DNA from 2 places in the Streptomyces lunalinharesii genome. Region 2 is predicted to be linked to the other one. Evidence: predicted binding sites of a transcription regulator. Region 2 holds the regulator's gene; the other holds the start of a gene.
The links. The regulator HspR, encoded in region 2, represses chaperone genes until heat shock. The targets are predictions, from matches to a motif close to TTGAGNNNNNNNNNCTCAA.
Positions count from the first base shown of each region.

Region 1: lon (endopeptidase La) is a predicted target of HspR. The motif match lies at 2,856-2,874, and genes of this name have one in related genera.

Region 1 is NZ_BAAARK010000007.1:54,382-61,834, forward strand. It holds gene ABD385_RS13495 (lysozyme) at 1-305, shown strand, start outside; gene lon (endopeptidase La) at 392-2,833, opposite strand; gene ABD385_RS13505 (pentapeptide repeat-containing protein) at 2,995-3,909, opposite strand; gene ABD385_RS13510 (rhomboid-like protein) at 4,034-4,888, opposite strand; gene ABD385_RS13515 (spermidine synthase family protein) at 5,093-5,845, shown strand; gene ABD385_RS13520 (response regulator transcription factor) at 5,929-6,669, shown strand; gene ABD385_RS13525 (sensor histidine kinase) at 6,666-7,453, shown strand, end outside.
Region 2 is NZ_BAAARK010000005.1:11,884-19,336, reverse strand. It holds gene grpE (nucleotide exchange factor GrpE) at 1-452, shown strand, start outside; gene dnaJ (molecular chaperone DnaJ) at 498-1,676, shown strand; gene ABD385_RS09610 (heat shock protein transcriptional repressor HspR) at 1,678-2,133, shown strand; gene ABD385_RS09605 (hypothetical protein) at 2,241-2,645, opposite strand; gene ABD385_RS09600 (pyridoxamine 5'-phosphate oxidase family protein) at 3,060-3,464, opposite strand; gene ABD385_RS09595 (Uma2 family endonuclease) at 3,508-4,080, opposite strand; gene clpB (ATP-dependent chaperone ClpB) at 4,277-6,928, shown strand; gene ABD385_RS09585 (YbjN domain-containing protein) at 7,058-7,453, shown strand, end outside.

The DNA of each region.
Region 1 (7,453 bases), on a different contig from region 2:
GGCTGAGCGCGGCCGGGCTGGTGAACTGGATGAAGGACTGGTTCGCCACCTACAAGGCGCGCACCGGGCGGGACGCCGTCATCTACACCTCCACCAGCTGGTGGAAGCAGTGCACCGGCAACTCCGCTGCGTTCGGCGGCACCAACCCGCTGTGGGTCCCGCGCTACGGCTCGTCGGTCGGCGAACTCCCGGCCGGCTGGGGCTTCCACACCCTCTGGCAGTACACCTCGACCGGCCCGACGGTCGGTGACCACAACCGCTTCAACGGGGCCTACGACCGGCTCCAGGCGCTGGCCAACGGCTGACGCCGCGGCGCGGCCGGCCCGTCCCTCCAGGGGCGGGCCGGCCGTGCGCACCGGTGGCCGGACCGGGCTAGGGCGTTTCTGACGCCCTAGGCGGCGACCGGGACCACCGGCCGCGCGCCGTTCGCGGCCGGCGTCAGGGCCAGCTCCAGCACCTGCCGGACGTCCGCCACCGGGTGGACGTCGAGCGCTTCGAGGACCTCGGCCGGGACGTCGTCCAGGTCCGGTGCGTTGCGCTGGGGGAGGATCACCGTGGTGAGGCCGGCCCGGTGCGCCGCCAGCAGCTTCTGCTTGACGCCGCCGATCGGCAGCACCCGCCCGGTGAGCGAGACCTCACCGGTCATCGCGACGTCCGGCCGGACCGGACGGCCGGAGAGCAGCGAGGCCAGTGCGGTGGTCATCGTGATGCCCGCGCTGGGGCCGTCCTTGGGGACGGCACCGGCCGGCACGTGCAGATGGACCCCGCGCTCCTTCAGGTCGCCCACCGGAAGCTCCAGTTCGGCGCCGTGCGAGCGCAGGAAGGACAGCGCGATGTGCGCCGACTCCTTCATCACGTCGCCCAGCTGCCCGGTGAGCGTCAGGCCGGAGGCCCCGGTCTCCGCGTCGGCCAGCGACGCCTCGACGTACAGCACGTCGCCGCCGGCGCCGGTGACCGCCAGCCCGGTGACCACGCCGGGCACCGCGGTCCGCCGCTCGGCCGGGTCCTGGGCCGACTCCGGGACGTGGTGCGGGCGCCCGATCAGCGGGCGCAGCCCGTCCGGCGCGACGGTGAACGGCAGCTCCCGCTCGCCCAGTTCGTGCTGGGCGGCCACCTTGCGCAACAGCCGGGCGACCGACCGCTCCAGGTCCCGCACGCCGGCCTCGCGGGTGTACTCGCCGGCCAGCTTGCGCAGCGCGTCGTCGGTCACGGCGACCTCGCCGGGGGCCAGACCGGCCCGCTCCAGTTGGCGCGGCAGCAGGTGGTCGCGGGCGATGACGACCTTCTCGTCCTCGGTGTAGCCGTCCAGCCGGACCAGTTCCATCCGGTCCAGCAGCGGCGCGGGGATCGCCTCCAGGACGTTGGCGGTGGCCAGGAACACCACGTCGGACAGGTCCAGTTCGACCTCCAGGTAGTGGTCCCGGAAGGTGTGGTTCTGCGCCGGGTCCAGCACCTCCAGGAGGGCGGCGGACGGGTCGCCCCGGTAGTCGGAGCCCACCTTGTCGATCTCGTCGAGGAGGACGACCGGGTTCATCGACCCGGCCTCCTTGATGGCCCGCACGATCCGCCCGGGCAGCGCGCCCACGTACGTCCGCCGGTGGCCGCGGATCTCCGCCTCGTCCCGGATGCCGCCGAGGGCGACCCGGACGAACGTCCGCCCCATGGCCCGGGCCACGGACTCCCCGAGCGAGGTCTTGCCGACGCCGGGCGGTCCGACGAGGGCCAGCACGGCGCCGCCGGCCCGCCGCCCGGAGGCGCCCGCGGACTCCGGGCCCGGCCCGCGCTCCGCCCGCCGCTTGCGCACCGCCAGGTACTCGGTGATCCGCTCCTTGACGTCCTCCAGCCCGGCGTGGTCGGCGTCCAGCACCCGCTTGGCGCCGGCGATGTCGTAGGCGTCCTCGGTCCGTTCGTTCCACGGCAGTTCCAGGACGGTGTCCAGCCAGGTCCGGATCCAGGAGCCCTCGGGGCTCTGGTCGCTGGCCCGCTCCAGCTTCTCGACCTCCTTCAGGGCGGCCTTGCGGACCTCCGCCGGCAGGTCGGCGGCCTCGACGCGGGCGCGGTAGTCGTCGCCCTCGTCCTCCGGGTCGCCGTTGAGCTGGGCCAGCTCCTTGCGGACCGCCTCCAGTTGGCGGCGGAGCAGGAACTCCCGCTGCTGCTTGTCGACGCCCTCCTGGACCTCCTTGGCGAGGGACTCGGCGACGTCCTGCTCGGCCAGGTGGGAGCGGAGCACGTCGGTGGCGTACTTCAGGCGGGCCACCGGGTCGGTGGTCTCCAGCAGTTGGCGCTTCTGCTCGCCGGTCAGGAACGGCAGGTACCCGGCGTTGTCGGCGAGCGTGGGGACGTCGTCGATGCCGGTGACGCGGTCGACGACCTGCCAGGCGCCGCGCTTGCGCAGCCAGCTGGTGGCCAGCGCCTTGTACGCGGTGACGAGTTCGCCGACGGAGCCGGGCAGCGGGTCGGGGACGGTCTCCTCGACGGGGGTGCCCTCCACCCAGAGCGCGGCGCCCGGCCCGGTGGTGCCGGATCCGATCCGCACCCGCCCCAGGCCGCGGATCAGCGCCCCGGGGTCGCCGTCGGACAGTCGACCGACCTGTTCGATCCGCCCGAGCGTGCCGATCGCCGCGTACGCCCCGTCGATCCGCGGCACCAGCAGCACCCTGGGCTTGCCGCCCGACGCCTCGGAGGTGACGGCGGACTGGGCGGCCTCCACCGCGGCCCGCACCTCGGCATCCGACAGGTCCAGGGGCACCACCATGCCGGGCAGGACGACCTCGTCGTCGAGGGGCAGCACGGGCAGGGTCAGCGTGGTGGACGCCGTGGACTCAGCAGTCATGATCTCCCCTTCGGCAAGCAAGTTGAGCTTTACTCACTCAATGCCGGTGGGTGCGGCGTTGTTCCCCCGGGCGTGTTCGCTGTGAGCGATCACCTGCGGGCAACTCGGTTGCGGGGCGGGGCACCTGGGGCGGGCGGGGCCCGTGCCGGCGGCGGCCGGCGCTACCAGTGGGCGGGGCGGCGCAGCCCCTGTGGCAGCCGGGTGGCCGCATCGCCCCGGGCCGCGTTCACCTGGGCCTGGGTCAGGAAGATGCTGCCGGTGAGGTCGGCGCCGCGCAGGTCGGCGTCCCGGAGGTCGGCGCCGATCATGTCCGCGGAGCGCAGGTCGGCGCCGCGCAGGTCGGCCGCGATGAGGTACGCCCCGCGCAGGTTGGCGCCCCGCAGGTCGGCGTCCTTGAGCCGCGCCCCCATCAGGTCGGCGCCCCGCCGCTCCTTCTTCCGGCCCGGCACCTCGGCCCGGACCGCCTCGCTGACCTTCAGCAGCAGGACGCTGACCACCTCGCGGTGGGCGGCCACGTCCAGCCCGGCCAGCTCCTCGGCGGTGCCCCGGGTCAGCTCCTCGGTCCGCTCCAGGGCGGCCCGCAGCTCGGCGTACACGGCGGCGGACAGTACGGCGCCGGCCGCGCGCGCACGGTCGGCGGAACCACGGTCGCCGGCGGACGGCAGGGCCACCGCCTCCGTGAGGTACCAGAGCAGTTCGTGCAGCTGGCGCATCACGGCGAACGCGTCGAACATCGGCCGGGCGGTCTCCGGCGCGGTCCGCCAGTCCGTCCCGCCGAAGGTGACCTGGGAGACCTTCTGGCCGGCGCCGAAGCACTCGAAGACCGTGCAGCCGGCGAAGCCGCGCTGCCGCAGGTCGCGGTGGACGCCGCAGGCGAAGTCGGTCCGCAGGTTCGGGCAGGGCCGGCCGGCCTCCTTGTCCAGGGCGAAGTCCGCCGAGCGCGCGAACGGCAGCGCCACGCAGCACAGGCCGAAGCAGTCGCCGCAGTCGGAGAGCAGCGGGAGCCGGGCGGCGTCCGGAGCCGGCGACGGGGTGGACGGACGGTCCTGGGCGGGGCGGCGGCGCTCGTGCGACACGGTTCTTCTCTGCTCCTGAGGCCGGCGGTCGCCCTTCGTCACGGCGCCCGCGAGGGCCCCATTCTCCGCGATCGACGGCGTGCATCGCGGCGCGGCCCGGACGGGCGGGCGGGCGGTGCCGGCCTCAGACCGCCCGGCCGGGCCGCAGCGCCGGGTGCCCGAGGTCGCCGAGCAGCGGGGCCGGCCCGGAGCGCTGCGCCCGCCAGTACCGGAGCAGCGGCCAGGCGGCGATCCCCAGGACGAGCGAGAGCGCGTGCCCCCAGTCGGTCATCGGATCGACGTAGGTCAGCAGGCCGGACAGCGCCTGGTAGCCGCCGGCGACCAGCACCGGCCAGCGCAGCCAGGCCGGCAGCAGTCCGGCGAGCGCCCCGACGCAGGTCATCACCCCGAAGCTGATGCCGTAGTCGAGGCGGTGCAGCGAACTGTCCGGCAGCCCTCCGGCGGCGACGGAGAAGCCGACCGGCACCTCCGTGGCGAGGGTGGCCAGCGCGTGTCCGCCGAAGAACACCGCCGCGCTGCGCACCCCGCCGATCCGCCGCTCCAGCGCGGTCAGCACGAAGAGGAACGCCAGGGCGAACCCCGAGAGCAGTCCGCCGGCGCTCCACAGGGCGCTGGCGACGAGCACCAGCAGCGGCGCCTGGGCGAGGTGGACCACGTCCGTGCTGGAGCCCTGGAGCAGGGCGGAGACCACCGAGGGGTCACCCTGCTCGGCGTAGAGCGAGGTGCCCACCAGCACGACCGCGTACCAGAACGTGAAGGGGGTGCCGGTGGGGGTGGGCAGCAGCCGCCAGGGGCGCAGCCGGCTCCGGCGTCGGCGGGCCGGGGTGGGGAGCACAGCCGCCGCGGCCGGCGGGGCGGCGGCGACCGGTGCGGCCGCGTCGCCGCGCTGCCGGGGCAGCCCGGTCAGGAGCACCGGGGCGCCCTCGGCCACCCCGTCCCCGACCGGCGGACCACCGGTCGTCTCGACCGCACTCGCCATCGCACGTCCCTTCCGACACCCCCGCGCACCGTCCGCGATCCACTGTGCACGGCCAATCCATGAGTCAGCTGTGCGAGTGACATCCCTCACAACCCGCAACCCCCGTGAGATGCACCGCGTCCATTTGGGCCGGCCTCCGGAGCCGCTCCGGCGCCCGGTCCGTCGCCGTTGAACCGCGCCCCGGGCGTTGGCCAAGATGGCCGCATGGCTCCCGATCACCCCTGGCATCCGACCGCCGGCACCGAGCCGGCCGTGCACACCCTCGACCGGCGCGAGGGCCCCTACGGAGAGGTGGTGCTGCGGCGCCGGGACCCGGGCGCCGCCGGCCCCCACGCCCCCGGACCGGACGGCCCGGTCTACGAGATCATCGCCAACGGCTGCTTCCTGATGGACACCTCCGACGGGCGTTCCGAACGGCGCCTGGTGGACGCCGCGCTGGCCGCGCTGCCGCCCGACCGCGCCCGGCCCTCGGTGTTGATCGGCGGGCTGGGCGTGGGCTTCTCGCTGGCCCGGGCGGCCGGCCAGCAGCGCTGGGGCCGGATCGCGGTCGTCGAACGGGAGACGGCGGTGATCGACTGGCACCGCACGGGCCCGCTGTCGGCGCTCTCCGGGCCGGCGCTGGCCGACCCGCGCACCGAGGTCCTGCACACCGACCTGGTGGCCCACCTGCGCGAAGGCGCCGGCCAACACGCCTACGACGCCCTGTGCTTGGACATCGACAACGGCCCCGACTGGACCGTCACCGAGGACAACGGCGGGCTCTACTCCCCCGCCGGCCTGGCCGCCTGCCGGGACCGGCTGACCCCCGGCGGGGTCCTCGCGGTGTGGTCCGCGCAGCCGTCGTCGGAGTTCGAGCGGGCGCTGGGAAATGCCGGATTCGAGGGCGTACGGACCGAAGAGATCCCGGTTGCCCGAGGCGTCCCGGACGTGGTCCACCTGGCGCTCCGGTCCGCGTAGGGCGCGTAGCCGACTGTCACATCATGCCCTTACGCTGCTGCCCAGCAAGACGCGACCACGCAGGGCACATGCAGGGGCGGGCGATGGACCAGACTCAGACAACCCAGGGCGGCACCACCGCGGCCACGCCGGGCGCCCAGCGCCGGGTGCTGGTCGTGGAGGACGATCCGACGATCGTCGACGCCATCGCGGCCCGGCTGCGCGCCGAGGGCTTCCAGGTGCAGACGGCCACCGACGGCCCGGCCGCCGTGGACACGGCGGAGGCGTGGCAGCCCGACCTGCTCGTCCTCGACGTGATGCTGCCGGGCTTCGACGGCCTGGAGGTGTGCCGCCGGGTGCAGGCGCAGCGCCCGGTGCCGGTGATGATGCTCACCGCCCGGGACGACGAGACCGACATGCTGGTGGGCCTCGGCGTCGGCGCCGACGACTACATGACCAAGCCGTTCTCCATGCGGGAGCTGGCGGCCCGGGTGCACGTCCTGCTGCGCCGGGTGGAGCGGGCCGCGCTGGCCGCGCACACCCCGCGCAGCGGCATCCTGCGCCTCGGCGAGCTGGAGATCGACCACGCCCAGCGGCGGGTGCGGGTGCGCGGCAGTGACGTCCACCTCACCCCCACCGAGTTCGACCTGCTGGTCTGCCTGGCGAACACCCCGCGTGCGGTGCTCTCCCGCGAGCAGCTGCTGGCCGAGGTCTGGGACTGGGCGGACGCCTCCGGCACCCGGACGGTCGACAGCCACATCAAGGCGCTGCGCCGCAAGATCGGTGCCGAGCGCATCCGCACGGTCCACGGCGTCGGGTACGCGCTGGAGACCCCGCCCGCATGATCCGTCGGTGGCGGCCGCGGGCGCGGGACCTGTGGGACCGGTTCTGGGAGGCGTTGCGGCCGCTGGACCCGTACCGCTCGGTCAAGGCGGCGCTCGGTGCCCTGGTCATCGTCTCGGTGATCATCACCACACTCCTGGTGTTCGTGGCGATGCACTCGGCGACCGAGCTGCGGGTGATCACGGTCTTCTCGATCATCGCCTCGCTGCTGATCACCCAGTTCGTGGCCACCGGGCTGACCGCCCCGCTCGGCGAGATGACCGAGGTGACCCGGTCGATGGCGCACGGCGACTACACCCGCCGGGTGCGCGCGGACCGCCGCGACGAGTTCGGCGACCTGGCCGACGCCTTCAACCGCATGGCCGCCGACCTGGAAGCGGTGGACACCCACCGCAAGGAACTGGTCGCCAACGTCTCGCACGAGCTGCGCACCCCCATCGCGGCCCTGCGCGCGGTGCTGGAGAACGTCGTCGACGGCGTCTGCGAGCCCGACTCGGACACCATGCGGACGGCACTGAAGCAGACCGAGCGGCTGGGCCGGCTGGTGGAGCACCTGCTGGACCTGTCCCGGCTGGACAACGGCGTGGTGCCGCTGCACGCCGGGCGCTTCGAGGTCTGGCCGTACCTCTCCGGGGTGCTCAAGGAGGCGAACATGAGCCGCGGCGCCGCCACCCTCTCCGGGCTCTCCCGGCTCGCCGGCTCCGGCACCCACACCCGTGCGGACGTCCACCTCCACCTCGACGTCTCCCCGCCGGAGCTGACCGCGCACGCCGACGCCGAGCGGCT
Region 2 (7,453 bases):
GCGACCGGGTGACGGTCAAGGAGGTCGCCGCGGCGAACCTGCTGTCCGAGGTGCTGCCGGTGCTCGACGACATCGGTCGGGCCCGGGACCACAGCGAGCTGGTCGGCGGCTTCAAGTCGGTCGCCGAGTCGCTGGAGACCGTGGTCGCCAAGCTCGGGCTGCAGCAGTTCGGCAAGGAGGGCGAGCCCTTCGACCCGACGATCCACGAAGCCCTGATGCACTCGTACGCGCCCGACGTCACGGAGACGACATGCGTCGCCATCCTGCAGCCCGGGTATCGCATCGGTGAGCGCACGATCCGCCCCGCGCGGGTCGCGGTCGCCGAGCCGCAGCCGGGCGCGCAGGGCGCCAAGTCCTCCTCGGAGGAGGAGGCCAAGGGCGCCAAGGGCGGCAAGGGAGCCAAGGGTGCCAAGGCTGCGGACAAGGAAAACGGTGGCCCGGAGAAGGGCTGACGTACGGGCTGAGCAGGGATCCGCCCGGAAGGAGGGACGTCGAGGATGAGCACCAAGGACTTCGTTGAGAAGGACTACTACAAGGTCCTCGGCGTCCCCAAGGACGCCACCGAGGCGGAGATCAAGAAGGCGTACCGCAAGCTCGCCCGGGAGAACCACCCGGACGCCAACAAGGGCGACGCCAAGGCCGAGGAGCGCTTCAAGGAGATCTCCGAGGCCAACGACGTGCTCGGCGACGCCAAGCGCCGCAAGGAGTACGACGAGGCCCGGGCGCTGTTCGGCAACGGCGGCTTCCGGGCCGGCCCCGGCGGCGGGAGCTTCAACTTCGACCTCGGCGACCTCTTCGGAGGCGCCGGGGGCGCGGGCGGAACCGCCGGGTCCGGCGGCTTCGGCGGCGGGATCGGGGACGTCTTCGGCGGCCTGTTCAACCGCGGCGGCTCCACCACCACCCGTACGCAGCCGCGCCGCGGCCAGGACATCGAGTCCGAGGTGACGCTCAGCTTCACCGAGGCGGTCGACGGGGCCACGGTCCCGCTGCGGATGTCCAGCCAGGCGCCCTGCAAGGCGTGCTCCGGCACCGGCGACAAGAACGGCACCCCCCGGGTCTGCCCGACCTGCGTCGGAACCGGCCAGGTCAGCCGGGGCGGGGGCGGCGGGTTCTCGCTCACCGACCCGTGCGCCGACTGCAAGGGCCGCGGCCTGATCGCGCAGCAGCCCTGCGAGGTCTGCAAGGGCAGCGGGCGCGCGTCCAGCGCCCGCACGATGCAGGTCCGCATCCCCGCGGGCGTCGCGGACGGGCAGCGCATCCGGCTGCGCGGCAAGGGCGCCCCGGGCGAGCACGGCGGCCCGGCCGGTGACCTCTACGTGGTCGTCCACGTCGACGCCCACCCGGTCTTCGGCCGCAAGGACGACAACCTCACCGTCACGGTGCCGGTCACCTTCCCGGAGGCCGCGCTCGGCGGCGAGATCAAGGTGCCGACGCTGGGCGGCCCGCCGGTCACGCTGAAGCTGCCGGCCGGCACCCCCAACGGGCGCACTATGCGGGCCCGCGGCAAGGGCGCGACCCGCAAGGACGGCACCCGCGGTGACCTGCTGGTCACCATAGAGGTGGTCGTTCCCAAGGACCTCGGCGACAAGGCGAGGGAAGCGCTGGAGTCCTATCGCGAGGCGACCGCGGGCCCGGACCCGCGGGCGGAGCTGTTCCAGGCCGCGAAGGGAGCATGAGATGGACAGCCGGGGCGGGCAGCGTCGTAACCCCTATGAACTGACCGACGAGTCACCGGTGTACGTCATCTCCGTCGCGGCCCAGCTCTCCGGCCTGCACCCGCAGACCCTGCGGCAGTACGACCGCCTGGGTCTGGTCTCGCCCGACCGTACCGCCGGCCGGGGTCGTCGTTACTCCGCCCGCGACATCGAACTGCTGCGCACCGTCCAGCAGTTGTCGCAGGAGGAGGGCATCAACCTCGCCGGCATCAAGCGCATCATCGAGCTGGAGAACCAGGTCGCGGCCCTGCAACAGCGGGTCGTCGAGCTCCAGGGCGCCCTGGAGGGCGCGGCCAGTGCGATGCAGCAGCGGGAGGCGGCGGTGCACGCCTCCTACCGTCGCGACCTGGTGCCGTACCAGGACGTGCAGCAGACCAGCGCGTTGGTGGTCTGGCGGCCCAAGCGGCCGTCGGACTGACGCCGTAGCGGATGCGGCGAAGGGCCGGGGTGGGCGCACCACCCCGGCCCTTCGTGCGTCGCGGGACCGGCGACGGCCCGGCGCACCGGGCCGTGCGGGCTCGGCGGTCAGCGGCCGTCGTAGCCGGCCGTCGGCATCGACAGTCGGCGGTGCACCTGCGACTTCATCGCGAGGGTGTAGACCGGCTCGTCCAGGTCGGCGGTCTCCAGGCGGACGCCCGCCGCCGCGCAGCGCGCGCCGAACTCGTCGGCGCCGTCGATGGCGTACTCCAGGGCCCGGCGGTTGGGGGTGACGAACACGTCGACCAGGCCCTCTTCGACGTCGTGCCACAGCGCACTGTGGTCGGCGCGCAGCTGGTGCAGGCTGAGTTGGCAGGTCAGCCGGTAGTCACGGGCCGCCGCCCACTGCTTGCACATGGCGTGCTGGCTGCGGTCATCGACCAGGAACGGATCCTCGTCCAGCTCGGACAGCGGCATCAGGCAGGCGATCGCCGTCACTCGGACCGAGTTCATCGTGCCCTCCGGGGCGTGGCGACAGTGGGGGCGACGATACCCCCGCCGAGGGCCCTGGGTGGAGGGGCTGTGCCGGGCGGCGAGGCGTATCCGCAGGCGTGGCAGATCTTCCAGCCGTCCTGGTTCACGGCCAACTGGCCGCCGCACCGGGGGCAGTTCTCTGCGGTGGGGCGGGGGCGCACCGTCCGTTTGCCCGGTGGGCGGCGCGGAGTCGTCGTCGTGTTGTCCAATGCCGACGCCATGCGGCCTCCAGCTGCCGTTTTTCCGCCCGGGACAGGGCCGATGCCGCCCGTCGATGTGCGGAGGTGTTCGGTTCCTGCCGTTCTTGAGTACCAGGTGGGTGCGGAAGGGCGGATCCGGAGGGCATGGTTTCGGACAGGTCCAGACCTGTCCGTGATGGGGGGTGCCCGGCGCTCAGGCCCGGCCGAGGGCCTTGGTCACCGCGATCTCGATCATGACGCGGTCGGGGTTGGGCTGCGGGGTCCGGTCGTACCGCTCGGCGTACCGGCGCACCGCGTCGGCCACCGTCTCCGCGTCGGTCCGCACCCGGGCGATCCCCTCCAGGGTCGCCCAGCGACCGCGGTCCACCTGGCACACCGCGACCCGCGCCCCGTCGGCGCCGGCCGCGAGGACGTTCTTGACCTTGGTGCTGTCCTTGCGGGTGATGATCCGCGCGAGGCGCTGCTCGGCGTCGTAGGTGACGCCCACCGGGACGACGTGCGGGGTGCCGTTGGCCCGCAGGGTCGTGAGGGTCGGCATCAGGTACTCGCCCCAGAAGGCGAGGTACTCGGGGGTGAGCGCGCTGAGGTCGTGGGCCATGGGGGCCAGGTTAGTGGGGGCCGCGGCGGACGGCCCCGGCCGGTCACGCGAAGTCGGTCGTCTCCAGGTCGAAGGAGAAGGGGGCGGGGAGGGGGAGGGGATCACCGAAGGGGGCGGTGTGAGTGGTGAGGTAGTCGTCGCCCTTCGGCTCGCTGAAGATCGTGACCGCGGACTTGCCGCGGTCGACGAGAAGGTAGAGGGGAACGGCGCCGCGCGCGTAGGCGTGGCGCTTGGCGACACGGTCATTGCGGGGCCTGCTCGATGTCACCTCGACGACCATGGCGACGCCCTTGCTGGGCATCCATGGCTCCGCCCCCCGGAAGAGACGCATCGCGTACGGGGCGATGGTGGCGTCGGGGATCACGTGGTCCGCGGGCTGGCCGTCCGTGCCGGCAAGGACGAGCCCCTTGTACCCCGAGATCTGCATGTCGGTCGCGGACCTTCGTGTCACCTGCATGCCGATGATGCCCAGGTAGTCCTCATGGTCGCCGTCCGTCGGCGGTGTCACGACAATTTCCCCCTCGATGAGCTCGGCCCGGAAGCCTGCCGGAGTTTCCAGGGCCAGAAAGCCCTTGAGGAGGGAGTCGTCCTGCGTGGGCATCGGCTCGTGTGCCATAGCCGTCATGCTGCACCTCCTTGCGGTCGAAGGCCAGCGTCGCTCGGTTGGTCAATGTCGTAGGCATATTCATCGACGTTTCGCTCGCACGAGTGAGCCTTGAGTGGAGTAGACTCAACTTATTGCACGTTGGCCAAGGCAGGATTGGATAGGAAGCGCGCGGAGCGCCGGAACGCACGAGGAGGACCAGGCAGACGTGGACGCCGAGCTGACCAACAAGAGCCGGGAGGCGCTGAGCGCCGCCAACGAACGGGCGATCGCCGGCGGGCACGCGGACATGACGTCCGCGCACCTGCTGCTGGCGCTGCTCGCCGGGCAGGACAACGAGAACGTCATGGACCTGCTGGCGGCCGTCGAGGCGGACGCCGCCCCGCTGCGGTCCGGCGCCGAGCGGCAGCTCGCCGGGCTGCCGAGCGTCCAGGGCTCGACCGTGGCCCCGCCGCAGCCCGACCGCGAGCTGCTGGCCGTCATCGCCGACGCCGCGCAGCGCGCCAAGGAGCTGGGCGACGCCTACATCTCCACCGAGCACCTGCTCATCGGCATCGCCGCCAAGGGCGGCCGCACCGGTGAGCTGCTGGAGCAGCAGGGCGCCACCGCCAAGAAGCTGCTGGCCGCCTTCGAGGCCAGCCGCGGCGGGCAGCGGGTGACCGGTCCGGACCCGGAGGGCACGTACAAGGCGCTGGAGAAGTTCGGTACGGACTTCACCGCCGCGGCTCGTGAGGGCAAGTTGGACCCGGTCATCGGCCGGGACCAGGAGATCCGCCGGGTGGTGCAGGTGCTCTCCCGTCGGACGAAGAACAACCCGGTGCTGATCGGCGAGCCGGGCGTCGGCAAGACCGCGGTGGTCGAGGGGCTGGCCCAGCGGATCGTCAAGGGCGACGTCCCCGAGTCGCTGCGCGACAAGCGGCTGGTCTCGCTGGACCTGGGCGCGATGGTCGCGGGCGCGAAGTACCGCGGTGAGTTCGAGGAGCGGCTCAAGACCGTCCTGGCGGAGATCAAGTCCAGCGACGGGCAGATCATCACGTTCATCGACGAGCTGCACACCGTCGTCGGCGCGGGCGCCGGGGGCGACTCGGCCATGGACGCGGGCAACATGCTCAAGCCGATGCTGGCCCGCGGCGAGCTGCGGATGGTCGGCGCGACCACTCTGGACGAGTACCGCGAGCGGATCGAGAAGGACCCGGCGCTGGAGCGGCGTTTCCAGCAGGTCCTGGTCGCCGAGCCGACCGTCGAGGACACGGTGGCGATCCTGCGCGGCCTCAAGGGGCGCTACGAGGCGCACCACAAGGTCCAGATCGCCGACTCCGCGCTGGTGGCCGCGGCCACCCTCTCCGACCGCTACATCACCTCCCGCTTCCTGCCGGACAAGGCCATCGACCTGGTCGACGAGGCCGCCTCCCGGCTCCGGATGGAGATCGACTCCTCCCCGGTCGAGATCGACGAGCTCCAGCGCGCGGTGGACCGGCTGAAGATGGAGGAGCTGGCGCTGCGCAACGAGACCGACGCCGGCTCCGTGGCGCGGCTGGAGAAGCTGCGCAAGGACCTCGCCGACAAGGAGGAGGAGCTGCGCGGCCTGACCGCCCGTTGGGAGAAGGAGAAGCAGGGCCTCAACCGCGTCGGCGAGCTGAAGGAGCGCCTCGACGACCTGCGCGGCCAGGCCGAACGCGCCCAGCGTGACGGCGACTTCGACACCGCCTCCAAGCTGCTGTACGGGGAGATCCCGTCGCTGGAGCGGGAGTTGGCCGAGGCGGCGCAGGCGGAGGCGGAGCAGTCGGCGGCCAAGGGCGCCGGCGGTGCGAAGGAGCCGATGGTCAAGGAGGAGGTCGGTCCGGACGACATCGCGGACGTGGTCGGTGCCTGGACGGGCATTCCGGCCGGGCGCCTGCTGGAGGGCGAGACGCAGAAGCTGCTGCGCATGGAGGAGGAGCTCGGCAAGCGGCTGATCGGTCAGGGCGAGGCGGTCCGCGCGGTCTCCGACGCGGTGCGCCGCACTCGCGCCGGCATCGCCGACCCGGACCGGCCCACCGGCTCGTTCCTCTTCCTCGGACCGACCGGCGTCGGCAAGACGGAGCTGGCCAAGGCGCTGGCGGACTTCCTCTTCGACGACGAGCGGGCGATGGTCCGGATCGACATGTCGGAGTACGGCGAGAAGCACAGCGTGGCCCGGCTGGTGGGCGCGCCTCCCGGCTACGTCGGCTACGAGGAGGGCGGCCAGCTGACGGAGGCGGTCCGCCGTCGCCCGTACAGCGTCGTCCTGCTCGACGAGGTGGAGAAGGCGCACCACGAGGTCTTCGACATCCTGCTCCAGGTGCTCGACGACGGGCGCCTCACGGACGGCCAGGGCCGCACGGTCGACTTCCGCAACACCATCCTCATCCTCACCTCCAACCTCGGTTCCGCCTTCCTGATGGACCCGCTGCTCAAGGAGGAGCAGAAGAAGGAGAAGGTGCTGGAGACGGTCCGGTCCGCCTTCCGCCCCGAGTTCCTCAACCGCCTGGACGACGTCGTCGTCTTCCACCCGCTCGGCACCGACCAGCTCCAGCGGATCGCCCGCATCCAGCTGGACCACCTCCAGCGCCGCCTGGCCGACCGCCGGCTCACCCTGGACGTCACCGACCGGGCGCTGACCTGGCTGGCCTGGCTCGGCCGGGAACCGGTCGCGGGCGCCCCGGCGCCGGACTTCTCCTACGGGGCCCGGCCGCTGCGCCGGCTGGTCCAGACCGCCATCGGTGACCAGCTGGCGCGCGCCATCCTGGCCGGCGACGTGCTCGACGGGGACACCGTCCGGGTGGACGTGGCCGAAGACGGCGAGCGACTGACGGTCCGGGCGGTGCGCCCCGCCGCCTGATCGACGGCCACCGCCGCCCCCGGCGGGGCCGCCCGCCGCCCCCATACGCGCCGGTCCGCAGTACCGGGCTTGCCAGGACCGGGCGCGTATGGGGGAGGATGGCAGGGTCCATACGAAGGGAATTCCACGGTGAGCATCGACCCGTCCTCGATTCCGAATTTCGGGGGCCAGCCCGAACCGCAGCCGTCGGGGCCTGATGGTCCCGTCGTCCCCGACCAGGACCTGGTCAAGCAGCTCCTCGAGCAGATGGAGCTGAAGTACGTCGTCGACGAGGAGGGTGACCTCGCCGCCCCGTGGGAGCAGTTCCGCACGTACTTCATGTTCCGTGGAGAGGCGGAGCAGGAGATCTTCTCCGTCCGGACGTTCTACGACCGCGTCCACGGCATCGACGAGAAGCTGAAGCTGCTGGAAGCGATCGACGACTGGAACCGTCGGACGCTCTGGCCCAAGGTGTACACCCACACCCACGACGACGGCAGCGTCCGTCTGATCGGTGAGGCGTCGATCCTGATCGGCACCGGCGTC